DNA from 3 places in the Streptomyces sp. NBC_00005 genome. Region 1 is predicted to be linked to each of the others. Evidence: riboswitches for the same ligand, from Rfam matches in the RefSeq annotation. Region 1 holds a riboswitch; each other region holds the start of a gene.
What was found. A riboswitch is a leader RNA that binds a small molecule or an ion and turns the genes downstream of it on or off. The one in region 1 is predicted to bind thiamine pyrophosphate.

Region 1 (5,858 bases):
CGTCCCGCTGCGGGAAGAGCTGATGGTCCTGGAACATCAGGCCCACCCCGCGCTTGTGCGCGGGCACACCCGCCTGGTCCCGACCGTCGAGCAACACCTGCCCGCCGGACAGGGGTTGGAGCCCGGCAACCGCCCGCAGCAGCGTCGACTTGCCACTGCCGCTCGGCCCGAGCACGCACACGATCTCGTGCTCGGCGACATCGAGGCCGACGGCGTCGAGCACGGCGCGCCCGCCGAACCGCACGGTCGCGTCCTCAAGGCTCAGCAGCCTGCTCCGCATCAGAACTCCCCGGTCCGGTCGGTACGGAGCCGCTCCAGCACCAGCAGCGCCACCGCGCACACCACCATCAGAATCGTCGAAAGGGCCATCGCCTGGCCGTAGTTGAGCTCGCCCGGCCGGCCGAGGAGCCGCGCCACGGCGACCGGCAGCGTCGGGTTGTCGGGCCGCGCGATGAACACCGTCGCCCCGAACTCCCCCAGCGACACCGCGAATGCGAAGCCGGCCGCGACCAGCAACGCCCGCCGCACCATGGGCAGATCGACCTCCCGCCACACCCGCCACGGCGACGCCCCGAGCACGGCCGCGGCCTCCCGCAACCGCGCGTCCACGGCCCGCAGCACGGGCAGCATGGTCCGTACGACGAAGGGGACGCCCACCAGCGCCTGCGCGAGCGGCACCAGGATCCACGAACTGCGCAGGTCGAGCGGCGGCTCGTCCAGCGCGATCAGGAACCCGAAGCCGACGGTCACGGCGGAGACGCCCAGCGGCAGCATCAGCAGCGCGTCGAAGCCGCGGACCAGCCGGCCCGCGTCCCGGCGGGTGAGGGCCGCGGCGGCGAGACCGCCGACCAGCACGGCGATGGCGGTGGCGACGAGGGCGTACTGCAGCGAGTTGCCGATCGCCTCGATCGGCGGGACGAGGAAGGTCCCGCCGTCCTCGCTGGTCAACGCACGGTAGTAGCCGAAGTCGGGGGCGCCGAGCGACCGTTGCACCAGCACGGCCAGCGGCAGGACGAGCAGGACGGCGATCATGGCCAGGACCCCGGCCAGCAGCGCCCACTGCCCGGCCCCGCGCGGCCGCCGGGCCGTGACGTTCGCGTCCACCAGCCGCAGGGCCGTCTCCCGCCGCCGTACCGTCCACGCGTGCACGGCGAGGATCACGCCCACCGCCACGAACTGGACGATCGTGAGCACCGCGGCCGTGGAGAGGTCGAAGATCTCGGACGTCTGCCGGTAGATCTCCACTTCGAGCGTGGAGAAGGTGGGACCGCCGAGGATCTGCACCACGCCGAAGGAGGTGAAGGTGAAGAGGAAGACCATGAGAGCGGCCGCGGCGACGGCGGGCGCGAGGGCGGGCAGCGTCACCCTCCGCCAGGCCTGGAGCGACGACGCGCCGAGCATCCGCGCCGCCTCCTCCTGACGCGGATCGAGCTGCCCCCACAGCCCGCCGACGGTCCGTACGACGACGGCGTAGTTGAAGAAGACGTGCGCGAGCAGGATGGCCCAGACGGTGGTGTCCAGCCGCACGCCCCACAGCTCGTCGAGCAGTCCCCCGCGCCCGACGAGCGCCAGGAACGCCGTACCGACGACGACCGTCGGCAGGACGAACGGGACGGTGACGACGGCCCGCAGCACCTGCTTGCCCGGGAAGTCGAGGCGCGCGAAGACGTACGCGCCCGGCAGGGCGATCAGCAGCGTGAGCGCGGTGGACGCGAGCGCCTGCCAGGTGGTGAACCACAGGACGTGCCGGATGTCGGACTGCGTGACGACGTCCACGATCCGGCCGAACCGCCAGGCCCCGTCGACCTTGAGCCCGCGCGCCACGATCGCGGCGACGGGCCAGGCGAAGAACACCGCGAAGAACGCGACGGGCACGGCCATGAGCCCGAGCCGCGCCGCGCTCCCCGCCCGGTCCTTGTGGACGGCCGCGTCGGTTACTTCAGTACGAGCGAGGTCCACGACTTGACCCACTGGTCACGGTTGGCGGCGATCTTGGTCGGGGCCATGATCTCGGGGTCCTTCGCGGCGGGCCCGTACTCGGTGAACTCCTTGGGCACCGTCGCCCCCTCGATGACCGGGTAGACGAACATGTTCAGCGGCATGTCCTCCTGGAACTCCTTGCCGACCAGGAAGTCGATGAAGGCCTTGCCACCCTTGCTGTTCTTGGCGTTGCTGAGCAGTCCGGCGTACTCGATCTGCCGGAAGCAGGTCCCGTACGACACCCCGGTCGGCGCGGTCTTCGGCTTCGGGTCGGCGTAGATGACCTCGGCGGGCGGCGAGGAGGCGTACGAGACGACGAGCGGCCGGTCGGCCTTGGCCTTCTTGCCGCCGGCGGACCCGGAGAACTCCTCGTTGTACGCCTGCTCCCAGCCGTCGACGACCTTGACCCCGTTCGCCTTGAGCTTCTTCCAGTAGCCCTGCCATCCGTCGTTGCCGTACTTGGCGGCGGTGCCGAGCAGGAAGCCGAGGCCGGGCGAGGAGGTGGAGGCGTTCTCGGTGACGAGGAGGTTCTTGTACGCGGGCTTGATCAGGTCGTCGAAGGAGGCCGGCGGGGCCAGCTTGTGCTTGCTGAAGTAGGCCTTGTCGTAGTTGACGCAGATGTCGCCGGAGTCGATCGGCGTGACCCGGTGCTTGGTCTGGTCGACCCGGTACTGGGCCTTGATGCCGGCGGCGCCCTTGGCCTCGTACGACTGGAAGAGACCGTTGTCGAGCGCCCGCGAGAGCAGGGTGTTGTCGACGCCGAAGAAGACGTCGCCCTGCGGGTTGTCCTTGGTGAGGATGGCCTTGTTGACGGCCTGCCCGGCGTCGCCGTCCTTGAGGACGTGGACCTTGTAGCCGGACTGCTTCTCGAAGTCGGCGAGGACGCTCTTCGAGACGGCCCACGAGTCGTGACTGACGAGCGTGACGGTCTTGGAGTTCCCGGAGCCCTCGCTGCCGGACGACGACCCGCACGCGGACAGCGTGATCAGGCCGAGGCCGACCGCGGCGGCCACGAACGCCTTGGTGTGCATGTTGGTGTGCACTGAATTTCCTCCTGGCTGACCAGGAAGAGACGCGGCCCTGCCCGGGACCGCCGGAGGATTCCACCGGCTCCCGGGCAGGGCGCAACAGCTCGAGTGAAGACCGAACTTCCTACCCAGAATGACCTGGGCAAGGTTCAGAGGGTCTGCGGCCCGATTGCCGCACTCTCAGCGCTGTGGCGCTCCCCTGTCGGAATATGAAGATGTACGTACGGGCTCAGATTACCGCTCGGTGGCCGCGAGCTGACCGCAGGCCCCGTCGATCTCCTGACCACGGGTGTCCCGAACCGTCACCGGCACACCGTGCGCGGCGATGGCCTCGACGAACGCCTTCTCGTCCTCGGGCCGGGACGCCGTCCACTTCGACCCGGGCGTCGGGTTCAGCGGGATGAGGTTGACGTGCACGGGCTTGCCCTTGAGCAGCCGCCCGAGCCGGTCACCGCGCCAGGCCTGGTCGTTGATGTCGCGAATGAGGGCGTACTCGATGGACAGCCGGCGTCCGCTCTTCTCGACGTACTCGAACCCGGCGTCGAGAACCTCGCGCACCTTCCACCGCGTGTTCACGGGGACGAGGGTGTCACGCAGCTCGTCGTCGGGAGCGTGCAGCGAGATGGCGAGCCGGCACTTGAAGCCCTCGTCGGCGAACCGGTGGATCGCCGGGACGAGCCCGACGGTCGACACGGTGATGCCGCGCTGCGACAGCCCGAGCCCGTCCGGGGCAGGGTCGGTGAGCGCCCGAACAGCTCCGACGACCCGCTTGTAGTTGGCGAGCGGCTCACCCATCCCCATGAAGACGATGTTGGACAGCCGCGCCGGCCCGCCGGGCACCTCCCCGTCCCGCAGAGCCCGCATCCCGTCCACGATCTGATGCACGATCTCGGCGGTCGACAGATTCCGGTCGAGCCCCGCCTGCCCGGTCGCACAGAACGGGCAGTTCATCCCGCACCCCGCCTGCGAGCTGATGCACATGGTCACCCGGTCCGGGTAGCGCATCAGCACGGACTCGACGAGCGTGCCGTCGAAGAGCCGCCACAAGGTCTTCCTCGTCGTCCCCTGGTCGGTCGACAGATGCCGTACGACGGTCATCAGCTCGGGCAGCAGCGCGTCCTGCAACTTGCCGCGCGAACCGGCCGGGATGTCGGTCCACTCCGCCGGGTCGTGCGCGTACCGCGCGAAGTAGTGCTGCGAGAGCTGCTTGGCACGAAACGGCTTCTCGCCGATCTCGGCCACCGCTTCCTTGCGCTCGGCAGGGGTGAGATCGGCAAGGTGCCGCGGCGGCTTCTTGGCTCCGCGGGGGGCAACGAAAGTGAGTTCTCCGGGCTTAGGCATAGCCGTACCAGTGTCGCAGATCAAATGGTGTGACCAGGGGCGCGAGCCGTGCGTTGTGGTCGTTGACGGTCGTCTCTGGTCGTCGTGGGCCCTCCTCGGACGGCCCAGTGACGGCCCGAAGGCTCGCACCCTGCGGCTACGTCGATGCAGGTGGCTGGCCTAGCTCAGGTCCAGCACCACAAGTTGCTCACCATTGAGAGGATAGATCGCGACCTGCCCGTGCGGATCAAGCCGGAGCGGCGCACCGGCACCCAGAGCTTCGAACCCAAGTCGGCCGTACCAGCGAGCGAGGGCCGGTTTGTCGATGTCTACCTGGGCGTACAGGACGCCGTAGTCAGCGGCGCCGTACTCATCGACGAAAGCCCTCACCAGCGCCTCACCGATCCTGTCGCCCCGCCGCTGGGGAGCAACGGCGACGGCCTTGAGTTTCGCGATAGAGCGAGCTACGCCGGCCACCACCGGCCGTGGGGCCTCCGCCGCCTGTAACCGGCGCAAGAGACTGCCAGGCGGCAAGGCGAGGAGCGCACCGACGAGCTGAGCATCCTCTTCCGCTTCGGCGACTAGCGCCCGGCGTAGACCCGCTCCAGACGTGCCATAGGTACCCGCATCAATGTGCTGTGCCGCATAGTCGAGATCGTCATAGTCGGTGTCAATCGCCGAAAGCAGATCCAACACTCGCTGTCCCTCACCACGGCGCGCCTGCCTGATCGCAACCCCTTCGACCTCGCAGACGTACGCAGATCCCGACGCTTGCGCTTCAAGAGTGCTGCCCCGTCTACGGCGCGGCTTGTTCTTCTTAACCCTCCCCATGTGCAGCCACGGTAGGGCCTTCCACAACCCGACACCAGAGCGCCCAAGCCTGACGCATTAGGGGCCTCCAGACGACTGGCCACTGAACACATTTAGTTCGATTCGCTTGTTCGAGTGTCATGTCATGACCTTAAATGTACGATCTCTGATTCTGGCCATCAGATTCGAGGGGTGGGGACCCATGGTCGATGCAACAGGTGACTCGAAAAGCAAAGCAAGGCGCTCCACTCTGTACCGACTCATCGATACGGAGTCCACTGGCGCCGGACTTCGAGAAGCGCTCGCCGATTACTACGCGAGCCATGAGGACTTCACCGTCGAATCGACTGAAATCGATGGAGTTCCCGCCATAGCGATTTGGGGAATCGTAGGCAAGAAGGACCGGACAGACTGGAGTACCGCCTTCAAATCCCTTACAGGAAAAGATGCGAAAATATCAAACCGCGCCGCAGCCGGGGCCATCATGATAGGAGTATCCGGAGGGCCATATGCCCTAACCTTCGGCATGGGGCACCTACTCATCGACCCGTCTCGAATAGATCCCGGATTTGGACTTTCGTTCTCAATTCGATCCATTGAGCCGAAGCTTATTCGACAGGTGACACGCAACATTCTTGACAGTCGAGCGAGAGTGGACCGTAGCACCGTACCTGGAGGACAGTCGATTCGAGGGTTCGGGATCGAGTCCTATGGAGAAAT
Region 2 (5,858 bases), 4.3 Mb from region 1:
CGGGGACGAGAGCATCGATCTTTGCGTCAATCTCGGTCACGGAATCAAGCCTGCCATCCCGCACTGACAGTCGGAAGCCAGGACCGCCCGACCTGCGGCTTTTCATTACGCCATGCCGCCTGTGGACGCCGTGGCCGCCTTCGGACGCCCGGATCTACGCCGTGGCCCCCTTCAAAGGCCTCGTCGGATCCGCCAGCAGCTCCGGGTCCATCGGCGTGCCCGCCTCGATCAGCCGCCTGCCCTGCGCCAGGTCCCTCGGCCTGCCCACCGCCAGCAGTCCGACCAGGCGGCCGTCGCGCAGCCAGCAGACGGACCAGGAGGGGCCCGACGGGTCGCCGCGCCACAGGGTCGTGTCGGCGGAGGCGTGGTGGCCGGCGTACTGGACGAAACGGCCGAACTGCTCGGACCAGAAGTACGGGACCGGGTCGTAGACGGCCAGGGGCTCGCCGGTGGCCTCGCCGATGATGTTGGTGGCCACCGTGCGCGGACCCTGGAGGGCGTTGTCCCAGTGGTGGACGAGCAGGCGCTCGCCATACCGTCCCGAGGGGAAGGAGGCGCAGTCGCCGACGGCGTAGACGTCGGGTGCCGAGGTGCGCAGGTGGGCGTCGGCCACGACCTCGCGGTGCGCGCCGAGCTCGATGCCGGCGCCGGTCAGCCAGGCCGTGGCGGGGCGCGCGCCGATCCCGACCACGACGGCGCCCGCGGGCAGCCGCGAGCCGTCGTCGAGGACGACCTCGCCCGGCTCGATGCGCTCCACGCGTGCGTGCGTACGCAGCGCGGCACCGGAGTCGGCGTACCAGGCGGCCATCGGCGCGGCCACCTCGGCGGGCAGTGCGCCCGCGAGCGGCCGGTCCGCTGCCTCGACGACCGTCACCGCGCAGCCCGCCTCGCGCGCCGCCGTGGCGAACTCCGCGCCGATCCAGCCCGCGCCGACGACCACGATGTCGTGCTGCCGGGCGAGCACGGGCCGCAGCCGCTCGGCGTCGTCCAGGGTGCGCAGCAGATGCACGCCGGGCACGCCCTCCGCGCCGGGCAGCCGGATCGGCTCGGCTCCGGTGGCGAGGACCAGGACGTCGTAGGGGACGGGCCCGGCCTCGGTGTCCAGCTCGTGCTCGCCGGGGCGCACGCCCAGCACCTCGCGCCCCAGCTGCAGTTCGATGCCGAGCGCCTCGAAGTCGACGTCGAAGGCGGAGCCCTCTGACTTGCCGAGCAGGACCGCCTTGGACAGCGGCGGCCGGTCGTACGGCTGGTGGGGCTCGGCGCCGATCAGCGTCACGGTGCCGGTGAAACCCTGCTCCCGCAGGGCGACCGCGGTCTGCACGCCGGCCATGCCTGCGCCCACGACGACCACGCGCCGCGGCTGCGACGTGCCCGATTCCCGCGTCTGCTCGCTCACCTGATCACCATAGACAACTGACAGATTGTCAGTCAGGACTCGTGCGCCGTGACATGCTGCACAACGGCCTGTTCAGACGTCGGCGACCTGTTCCACCACACTGGTCCCGCTGCCGGGCTGCGACTCCCACTCCCACGTCTCCTCGAGCCGCACCCGCCCGTCGGGCAACTCCGTCACCGTCGACACGCAGTGCCCCGAGGACGTCGTCCCGTCGTGCTTGAGCTGGACGTACCGGAAGTCCAGCCGGTCACCGGCCCGAGTACCCACCAGATGGCCGCGTACTACATCGCCGCCCGCGTACTCGGCCCAGATCTCGCCGTCCTTCTCGTGGTACGTGAACCGGGTGCGCGTACCCACCTGACCTGGGGCCTGGTCGGCGAGGGGCGCGAGGACGAGGCCGTCCAGCGAGCGGGGCATGGCGGGAGGCTCCCTTACAGAGGCGCGGAGCGGCGGGCTAGGGTGGCCAACGTACAAGCACTCGCGGGAGCCCGGACGCACCGGGCTGAGAGGGAGGCTGGCGGCCTCCGACCGTACGAACCTGATCCGGGTCATGCCGGCGAAGGGAGGGGTTGGACGCCCATGTCGTCACGTACGTCAGACGTCCTCGTCATCGGGGGCGGAATCATCGGCCTGGTCACGGCTTGGCGGGCCGCGCAGCGCGGGTTGGCCACGGCCGTCGTGGACCCGGAGCCGGGCGGCGGGGCCGCCCAGGTGGCCGCCGGGATGCTGGCCGCGGTCACGGAGCTGCACTACGGCGAGCAGACGCTGCTCGGCCTGAACCTCGCCTCGGCCCGCCGCTATCCGGACTTCGCGGCCGAGCTCACCGACCTCACCGGTCACGACCTCGGCTACCGCCAGTGCGGCACACTCGCCGTCGCCCTGGACGCCGACGACCGCGCCCATCTGCGCGAACTGCACGCCCTGCAGCGGCAGTCGGGCCTGGAGTCCGAGTGGCTGTCCGGGCGCGACTGCCGGCGCCTGGAGCCGATGCTCGCGCCGGGCGTGCGCGGCGGGCTCCGGGTGGACGGCGACCACCAGATCGACCCGCGGCGGCTGGCACGCGCGCTGGTGGCCGCGTGCGAGCGGGCCGGGGTGGTCTTCCACCGGGTGTGGGCCGAGCGCCTGCGCGTCGTACGGGACCGGGCCGCCGGCGTCACGACCGCGGACGGCACCGAGCTGAGCGCCGCCCAGGTCGTGCTGGCCGCCGGCAGCCTCAGCGGGCGGCTCGCGGGCGTGCCGGACGAGGTACTGCCGCCCGTGCGGCCGGTGAAGGGGCAGGTGCTGCGGCTGACCGTGCCGAAGCGCTACGCGCCGTTCCTGAGCCGCACCGTGCGCGCCGTCGTCCGCGGCAGCCAGGTCTACCTGGTGCCGCGGGAGAACGGCGAGCTGGTGATCGGCGCGACCAGCGAGGAGCTGGGCTGGGACACGACGGTGACCGCGGGCGGGGTGTACGAGCTGCTGCGCGACGCGCACGAGCTGGTCCCCGGGATCACGGAACTGCCGCTGACGGAGACGCGCGCGGGGCTGCGTCCCGGCTCCCCCGACAACGCGCCGCTGCTCGGCCCCACGGAACTCCCCGGACTCCTGCTGGCCACCGGCCACTACCGCAACGGCGTGCTGCTCACGCCGGTCACCGGCGACGCGCTGGCGCAGGTCCTGGCCACCGGTGAACTCCCGGACGAGGCGCGCCCGTTCACCCCCAGGCGTTTCGCTCTCCTGGAGCAGCCCGCATGAACATCTCCGTCAACGGAGAGTCACGGGAGTTCGCTCCCGGAACGGCTCTCGACACCGTCGTGCGCACGCTGACCCCGGCCCCTGCCGGAGTCGCCGCCGCCCTGAACGAAACCGTCGTCCCGCGCGCGCAGTGGCCGTCGACCTCCCTCTCCGAGGGGGACCGCGTCGAGGTCCTCACCGCCGTCCAAGGAGGCTGACCCATGGCCGACGACCCCTTTGTCATCGGCGGTACGTCCTTCACGTCCCGCCTGATCATGGGCACCGGCGGTGCCCCCAGCCTGGAGGTGCTGGAGCGGGCGCTGGTGGCGTCCGGCACGGAGCTGACGACGGTCGCGATGCGGCGCGTGAACCCCTCGGTGCACGGCTCGGTGCTGTCCGTCCTGGACAAGCTCGGCATCCAGGTGCTGCCGAACACAGCGGGCTGCTTCACCGCCGGGGAGGCCGTCCTCACCGCCCGCCTCGCGCGCGAGGCGCTCGGCACCGAACTGATCAAACTTGAGGTCATCGCCGACGAGCGCACCCTGCTGCCCGACCCGATCGAGCTGCTGGACGCTGCCGAGACCCTGGTCGACGACGGCTTCACTGTGCTGCCGTACACGAACGACGATCCCGTTCTCGCCCGGAAGCTGGAGGACGTCGGCTGTGCGGCGATCATGCCGCTCGGTTCGCCGATCGGCTCCGGGCTCGGGATCCGCAACCCGCACAACTTCCAGCTGATCACCGAGCACGCGCGTGTGCCGGTGATCCTGGACGCGGGCGCCGGTACGGCGTCGGACGCGGCGCTCGCGATGGAGCTGGGATGCGCGGGTGTGATGCTGGCCTCGGCCGTGACGCGGGCGCAGGAGCCGCAGCTGATGGCCGAGGCCATGAAGCACGCGGTGGAGGCGGGGCGGCTGGCGCGGCTCGCGGGGCGGATTCCGCGGCGGCATTTCGCGGCGGCGTCCTCTCCGGCGGAGGGGCTGGCGCGACTGGATCCGGAGCGGCCCGCGTTCTGAACGGGCGTTCGATACTGGCCGGAATTCGGTGCGATGTCCGTCACAGCTCGGCTGCAGTCCCGCCCCGATCCGGCGTGATCCGGCAGCCCTGTCAGTCACGGCTCGTACACTCACCTGCGTGGATACGACCCTTCAGGACCCTCTGGTCGGGCAGGTGCTCGACGGGCGCTATCACGTGGAAGCGCGGATCGCGGTCGGCGGGATGGCCACGGTCTACCGGGCCCTGGACACCCGCCTCGACCGGGTGCTCGCGCTCAAGGTGATGCACCCCTCGCTCGCGGCCGACGGCACCTTCGTCGAGCGCTTCATCCGGGAGGCGAAGTCGGTCGCCCGGCTGGCGCACCCGAACGTGGTGCAGGTCTTCGACCAGGGCACCGACGGGTCGTACGTGTATCTCGCCATGGAGTACGTCGCCGGGTGCACCCTGCGCGACGTGCTGCGCGAGCGCGGGGCGCTGCAGCCGCGCGCCGCCCTGGACATCCTGGAGCCGGTGCTCGCCGCGCTCGGTGCCGCGCACCGTGCCGGGTTCGTGCACCGGGACATGAAGCCGGAGAACGTGCTGATAGGAGACGACGGCCGGGTCAAGGTCGCCGACTTCGGGCTCGTCCGGTCCGTGGACACGGTCACCAACACGACCGGCACCGTCCTCGGCACGGTCTCGTACCTCGCACCGGAGCAGATCGAGCACGGCACCGCCGACCCCCGGGTCGACGTGTACGCGTGCGGTGTCGTCCTGTACGAGATGCTCACCGGCAGCCGGCCGCACGAAGGGGACTCCCCGGCCACCGTCCTGTACAAGCACATCCACGAGGACGTCCCGCCGCCGTCGGCCGCCGTCCCGGGGCTGGCGTACGAGCTGGACGAGCTGGTCGCGGTGGCCACGGCCCGCAACCCCGGCCGGCGCCCCCAGGACGCGGTCGCGCTGCTCGCGCACACGCGCGACGTGCGCGCCGGGCTCGGCGTGGAGCAGCTGGACGCCATGCCACCGCAGGCGCTCGCCGCGGACCACCGGAACATCTCCGAGGACCGTACGAGCGTGATCCCGCGCGCGCTGACCGTGCAGCGCCCGTTGCCGGTGAACGAGGACGAGGGCCGGCAGGACCTGCACCACACGAGCGTGCTGGAGACTCCCCCTCCCCTGGCCCCGCGCCGCCGCGGCGCGCGCAGTCGGCGCGGTCCGCTCGCGATCGTCGTCGCCGTGCTGCTGATCCTCGGGGTCGGCACGGGCGTCTGGTACATCAACTCCGGCCAGTTCACCAAGGTCCCGCTGGTACTGGCGAAGACCCAGGCACAGGCCCGGAAGCAGCTGAGCGAGGCCGGACTGGACCTGGGGAAGGTCCGGCACGCCTACAGCGACACGGTGCAGCGGGGCACGGTCATCAGCTCGGACCCCGCTCCCGGCACCCGCATCCGCGACAACGCGTCGGTGGCGCTCACGGTCTCCGACGGCCCGGAGACCGTTCAGGTGCCCGACCTCGAGGGTCGGCCGCTGGCCGAGGCGAGGGCCCAGCTGAAGAAGGGCGGGCTCGAACCGGGCATGGTCACCCGCGAGTTCAGCGACGACGTCCCCAAGGGCTCCGTGATCTCCACGGACCCGGAGTCGGGCACGAAGCGGCACGCGGGTGCGGCGATCGCCCTGGTCGTCAGCAAGGGCAGCCCGGTCGACGTCCCGGACGTCACCGGTGAGGACCTGACGGACGCGAAGGCCGACCTGGAGGACGCCGGCCTGACGG
Region 3 (5,858 bases), 2.0 Mb from region 1:
CGGTCAACGACACCGTCCGCGAAACGCTCACGCGCAACGACGCCGACGAGTGCTGGGATCTTTTCCGCAAGTTCACCAAGCGGTTCTCCTTCCGCGACGAGGGCGGTGCAGACGCCGTACGCTCCCTGCTGGATACGTACGGCGGCACGCGGATTGTTCACGGTCACAGCCCTATTCCGTACCTGCTGGGCGAGGTCGGCTCCGAGGAGGGCGAGGACAGCGCGGGGCCCGTGGTCGAAGGACCGCACGTCTACGCAGAAGGCCTGGCCATCGCGATGGACGGCGGAGTGACCATGGCCGGAAAGCTGCTGGTCCAGCAACTTCCCCTGGATATCTGAACGTTCACAGGGCAGGCGCCCCCACGGAGGAATCGCGATAAACGGCGCAGGCCAGGGCCCAATTTATGGAAACCCCCTGTCACCGTGTGCCGTCACCGCTCTACCATCGGCTTATCCGTAGCAGGCTCCCCTCCGTTTCTGCCCGACGGCTCGTTGGCATGCGAGCCCCAAGCCCTACGGAGCATCGGGGGATGCACATGAACAGCGTTCCGCAGCACCTGCTGAGCGAGGACCGCCAGGAGTACGAGCGGGTCCTCGATGAGGCGCTGCGCTCCGCCCCAAACCGCCCGGAACTGGCCGCTGTCGGACAGCGGCTCAATCCCGAACAGCTGCGCACCATGGCGCTGAACGCCACCGCGATCATCACGGTGGCCGCGGCGGCCGAGTACCAGCACTACGTGAAGGTTCGCGAGGAACTGCGCCAGCCGGCGTCGTCCACCCCACCGTCCACCCGCGAATCCGGCTCAGCGGAGCCGGGCGTGGGCGCGTTGGGGCTCGCCACCACCCTCGGCGAGGCCGCCGAGCCGGCCGGCGCGGGCGCCGTCGCCGTCGTCGCGGTCCTCGCCCCTGTCCTCGCCGGAACCGCCGCGATGATCTTCCTGCTGGTGGGCTACATCCTCAAGATGCTCAACCCCGAACCGGCGTTCGCCCAGACCATGCTGACCGCCGGATGGGTGTTCGGCGCCATGACCGCGGCCGCGATCCTCGTGGCCGGTGTCGGGCTGCTGCTGACCGCCCTGCGCAACAGGCCCTCGCTCGAGAGCGGACCGTACGCCGAACTGAGCAGGGAAGTGGCCCAGGCCCGGGAAGACTGGCGCGAAGCACTCCTGGAGCGCGGCGTCATGCCGTTCCTTCGAGAGGCACTCGCCGACCCAGGCACCGCCGCGGCACTGCACAGCACGACACCGTCGACGCCGACCAGCCGCATGCCACATCTCGGCTACGGCCGCCCGGGCTTCAGCAGCCCGGGAGACGGTCCGGCCCCCGGCTCACGCCCGAGCTTCAGCAGCCCGGACTACACCAGCCCGGACTTCGGAGGCCCGGACCACCAGCCGGAGTGACCGTCGGCTTGCGCCCTCCGCATCAGAAGGGCCCGCCAAGGTCCGCCGGGGGAGCGCAAGCCGAACACCGACCCGCCCGGACGGCTCCGCCCTACGGCAACGCACGCCGAAGAGCGGGACCGTCTTCTACGTCGAGAGAGCCACTCGCACCGGCGTGGGTCAATCCGCGATCGGCAGATACACCCTGTTGCCGGCCGCCGCGAACTCCTTCGACTTCTCGGCCATGCCCTCCTCGATCTCCGCCCTGCTTCCGCCGTGCTCACGGCGGATGTCGTGGGAGATCTTCATCGAGCAGAACTTCGGACCGCACATCGAGCAGAAGTGGGCGGTCTTGGCCGGCTCCGCCGGGAGGGTCTCGTCGTGGAACTCCCGTGCCGTGTCCGGGTCCAGGGCGAGGTTGAACTGGTCCTCCCACCGGAACTCGAAGCGGGCGTCGGACAGGGCGTCGTCCCAGTCCTGCGCACCGGGATGCCCCTTGGCGAGGTCGGCTGCGTGGGCGGCGATCTTGTAGGTGATGACGCCGGTCTTGACGTCGTCTCGGTTGGGCAGGCCCAGGTGTTCCTTGGGCGTGACGTAGCAGAGCATGGCCGTGCCCCACCAGGCGATCATCGCGGCACCGATGCCGGAGGTGATGTGGTCGTACGCCGGCGCGACGTCCGTCGTCAGCGGGCCGAGCGTATAGAACGGAGCTTCATCGCAGATCTCCTGCTGAAGGTCGATGTTCTCCTTGATCTTGTGCATCGGGACGTGTCCCGGGCCCTCGATCATGGTCTGTACGTTGAAACGCTTCGCGATCCGGTTGAGTTCCCCGAGCGTGCGCAACTCCGCGAACTGGGCCTCGTCGTTGGCGTCCGCGATCGAGCCCGGCCGCAGACCGTCGCCCAGCGAGTAGGTGACGTCGTAGGCCGCGAGGATCTCGCAGAGTTCCTCGAAGTTCTCGTACAGGAACGACTCCTTGTGGTGCGCGAGGCACCACGCGGCCATGATCGAGCCGCCGCGCGAGACGATGCCGGTCTTGCGGTTCGCGGTGAGCGGGACGTACGGCAGGCGGACGCCCGCATGGACCGTCATGTAGTCCACGCCCTGCTCGGCCTGTTCGATGACGGTGTCCTTGTAGATCTCCCAGGTCAGCTCCTCGGCGCGGCCGTCCACCTTCTCCAGAGCCTGATAGAGCGGCACCGTGCCGATGGGAACGGGGGAGTTGCGCAGCACCCATTCACGCGTGGTGTGGATGTTGCGACCGGTGGACAGGTCCATGACCGTGTCGGCGCCCCAGCGGGTCGCCCAGGTCATCTTCTCGACCTCCTCCTCGATGGAGGACGTCACCGCGGAGTTGCCGATGTTGGCGTTGACCTTCACCAGGAACCGCTTGCCGATGATCATCGGCTCGATCTCGGGGTGGTTGACGTTGGCCGGCAGTACCGCGCGGCCCGCCGCAATCTCCTCGCGAACGACCTCGGGCGACACGTTCTCCCGGATGGCCACGTACTCCATCTCCGGTGTGATCTCCCCGCGGCGGGCGTACGCGAGCTGTGTGACCGCCTTGCCGTCACGGCTGCGACGCGGCAGACGCGGCCGCCCCGGGAAGACCGCGTCGAGGTTGCGCAGACCGCCTCGCGGAGAGGTGTGCTTGATCCCGTCGTCCTCGGGACGGGCGGGACGGCCCGCGTACTCCTCGGTGTCGCCGCGGGCGATGATCCAGTTCTCGCGCAGCGGGGCGAGGCCCCGGCGGACGTCGGTGTCGGTGAGCGGATCGGTGTACGGGCCCGAGGTGTCGTACAGCGTGACCGACTGCCCGTTGGTGAGGTGCACCTGGCGGACCGGCACCCGCAGATCGGGGCGCGAGCCCTCGACGTACGCCTTGTGCCAGCCGATGGACTTCCCGGCCTCCTGCGACGTTTCGCCCCGAAGGGGCGGTTCGTCCTGGCTGGAGGCAGGCGTGCGTGCGTCCTTGTTGGTCATGAGACCTACTCCCTACGCCGGCATTACCCGGTAACAGGTTCGGCGGTCGACGCAGCGATTTCCGTCTGTCGACGTTTCGTGTGGAACATCACTCGACTTCGGTGATGTTCCACGTGAAACATCGCTGGGACGGAGGTCAGCGCCCTCTCAGCCCGGTGCTCCGAGCTCCCGCGTGTGCAAAGGTGCCTCCACGCTAGCGTCAATTCGGGCGCGCTGAACAGAGGGCCCCTGTCGTTCTTGCGATGATCGGGCGGTGACCACGACACATCAGCCCCCGTACCCACCCCCGGAGCCGCCCTACGGGCACGGCTCCGGAAACGGCAACGGCCCTGGGCCCCGTGCCGGGCACAACCATGCGCCGGGGGCCGACGGCGGACATGATCACGGGCCTGGAGCCGGTGGCGGACATGGGCACGACCCCGGTTCCGGTGGCGGGCACGGTCACTCGCACAGCCACGGTCCGGCAGCCCCTGTCTCCAAGCACCTGCGCAAGGTCATCGCGGCGATCCTCATCCCATTCACCGCGGCCGTGGTGGTCGGGCTCGTGGTGCTGTGGCCCGGTGGTGCCCCGCCGCACCAGCGCACCGGCGTGGGATTCGACCGGCAGACCCAGCAGGCGACGGTCACCAAGGTCGTGAGCGTGAGCTGCAAGTCGGTGAACGCCTCGGGCGAGACCCCGACGGGCGACACCTCCACATCCGAGGGCTCCTCCGCCGAGCAGCAGGCGAAGGGCACCTGCAAGAAGGCGACGATCCGCGTCGACACGGGCAAGGACAAGGGCCGTACGTTCACGGAGATCGTGCAGCCGGACCAGTCGCGGCAGTTGCACGAGGGTGAGAAGGTCGTGGCCGCCTACGAGCCCTCGGCGCCCAAGGACCTGCAGTACTCGGTCGCCGATGTGAACCGCAGGTTGCCGATGGCGCTGCTGGCCGGCATCTTCGCGCTCGCCGTCGTGGTGGTGGGCCGGCTGCGCGGCCTCATGGCGCTGGTCGCTCTGGCCGTCAGTTTCATGGTGCTGACCTTCTTCATCCTGCCCGCGATCCTGCAGGGCTCGAACCCGCTGCTCGTGGCGGTGATCGGGTCGAGTGCCATCATGCTGATCGCCCTCTACATGTGCCACGGCCTGTCGGCCCGTACGTCCGTGGCGGTGCTGGGCACACTGCTGTCGCTCGTGCTGATCGGGCTGCTCGGCTCCGAGTTCATCGGCTGGGCCGCACTGACCGGCAACACGGACGACAACACCGGCCTGATCCACGGCCTGTACCCGTCGATCGACATGAGCGGTCTGCTGCTCGCGGGCGTCATCATCGGTTCGCTCGGTGTCCTCGACGACGTGACGGTCACCCAGACGTCGGCGGTCTGGGAGCTGCACGAGGCCAATCCGTCGATGGGCTGGCGGGGGCTGTACCGGGCGGGCATCCGCATCGGCCGCGACCACATCGCGTCCGTCGTCAACACGCTCGTCCTCGCCTACGCGGGCGCCGCGCTGCCCTTGCTGTTGCTCTTCTCCATCGCGCAGAGCGGTGTGGGGACGGTCGCCAACAGCGAGCTGGTGGCGGAGGAGATCGTGCGCACGCTGGTGGGCTCGATCGGCCTGGTCGCCTCGGTACCGGTCACGACGCTGCTCGCGGCGCTGGTGGTCGCGGCCGACCGTCCGGGACCGGAACCGGCGATGGCGACAGCGACGGTGGGCGCAGCACCTGCTCCGGCGCGCACGGGCCGGGGGCGCCGCCGCAAGCGTTGAGGCGAGCGGCTCCTCCGGCACGAGCGAACAGAACCTCCGGGCAGTCTCAGGGTCCTGTCCCCGCCTGCCCGTCGGGAGGCGTCACCGCACCCTCCACGCCCCACGCAGAAGCGTTCCGCCGCTCCCGGCCGCCCGCTTCAGCCCGCGCTCTGCTCCTCCGCCAGGATGCGGTCCAGCGCCTCGTCGAGGTGGGCGTCGAAGTCGCCGCGGGAGCACTCCTGGCCGAGCGGCACCAGCTTGTCGGTGCGGTCGAGGAAGGCGATGAGCGGCGCCGTCGACGAACGGAACAGCGCCTGGTCGCGGCCGACCTGAAGCCGGATCAGGACCTCGGCCAACGAGTCCGGTTCGGCGGGCGCCACGCGCACATCGCCCTCGCCGCACGGCCGTCCCACCCCGTCGATGAGCAGCTCGCGACCGAACGCCCAGGTCACCGGTGTGTCACCGGGCAGGTGGAAGGTCAGCCGTACCGCATAGGGATCACACGTCTCGTAACGCAGCTCCACCGGGATGCGGAAGGAAAGCTCCTCGGACACGAGAAAGCTCATCATGACCTCTGCCTGTACGGACTCGCGCATCGCCTACCCCGTCGTGTGAAGCCGACTGGCTGGGAATGATCCCCTGACACTGGTGGCATCTTGCTGAAAGTACACGGCAGATCACAAGGAGTGAGTTTTCAGATACTGATAGAGAGCGCGAGTGACCCCAGCAGTCGCCCGATTTCGCTCTGCAGCTGCTGGGCCGCGGACGCCAGAC

Region 2: another riboswitch for thiamine pyrophosphate. It lies ahead of thiO (glycine oxidase ThiO); the one in region 1 lies ahead of OG303_RS15980 (thiamine ABC transporter substrate binding subunit).
Region 3: another riboswitch for thiamine pyrophosphate. It lies ahead of thiC (phosphomethylpyrimidine synthase ThiC); the one in region 1 lies ahead of OG303_RS15980 (thiamine ABC transporter substrate binding subunit).

The regions. Positions count from the first base shown of each region.
Region 1 covers NZ_CP108316.1:3,504,588-3,510,445, forward strand. Annotated here, with positions in the region: gene OG303_RS15970 (ABC transporter ATP-binding protein) at 1-280, opposite strand, end outside; gene OG303_RS15975 (ABC transporter permease) at 280-1,881, opposite strand; gene OG303_RS15980 (thiamine ABC transporter substrate binding subunit) at 1,935-3,011, opposite strand; TPP riboswitch at 3,112-3,219, opposite strand; gene rlmN (23S rRNA (adenine(2503)-C(2))-methyltransferase RlmN) at 3,243-4,349, opposite strand; gene OG303_RS15990 (GNAT family N-acetyltransferase) at 4,509-5,024, opposite strand; gene OG303_RS15995 (DUF6119 family protein) at 5,341-5,858, shown strand, end outside.
Region 2 covers NZ_CP108316.1:7,792,974-7,798,831, reverse strand. Annotated here, with positions in the region: gene OG303_RS35745 (Rv2175c family DNA-binding protein) at 1-40, opposite strand, end outside; gene OG303_RS35740 (NAD(P)/FAD-dependent oxidoreductase) at 155-1,396, opposite strand; gene OG303_RS35735 (hypothetical protein) at 1,469-1,813, opposite strand; TPP riboswitch at 1,867-1,979, shown strand; gene thiO (glycine oxidase ThiO) at 1,976-3,130, shown strand; gene thiS (sulfur carrier protein ThiS) at 3,127-3,327, shown strand; gene OG303_RS35720 (thiazole synthase) at 3,331-4,125, shown strand; gene pknB (Stk1 family PASTA domain-containing Ser/Thr kinase) at 4,244-5,858, shown strand, end outside.
Region 3 covers NZ_CP108316.1:5,548,558-5,554,415, reverse strand. Annotated here, with positions in the region: gene OG303_RS25495 (metallophosphoesterase) at 1-338, shown strand, start outside; gene OG303_RS25490 (hypothetical protein) at 530-1,399, shown strand; gene thiC (phosphomethylpyrimidine synthase ThiC) at 1,559-3,361, opposite strand; TPP riboswitch at 3,354-3,543, opposite strand; gene OG303_RS25480 (YibE/F family protein) at 3,615-5,105, shown strand; gene OG303_RS25475 (SsgA family sporulation/cell division regulator) at 5,243-5,680, opposite strand; gene OG303_RS25470 (IclR family transcriptional regulator) at 5,779-5,858, opposite strand, start outside.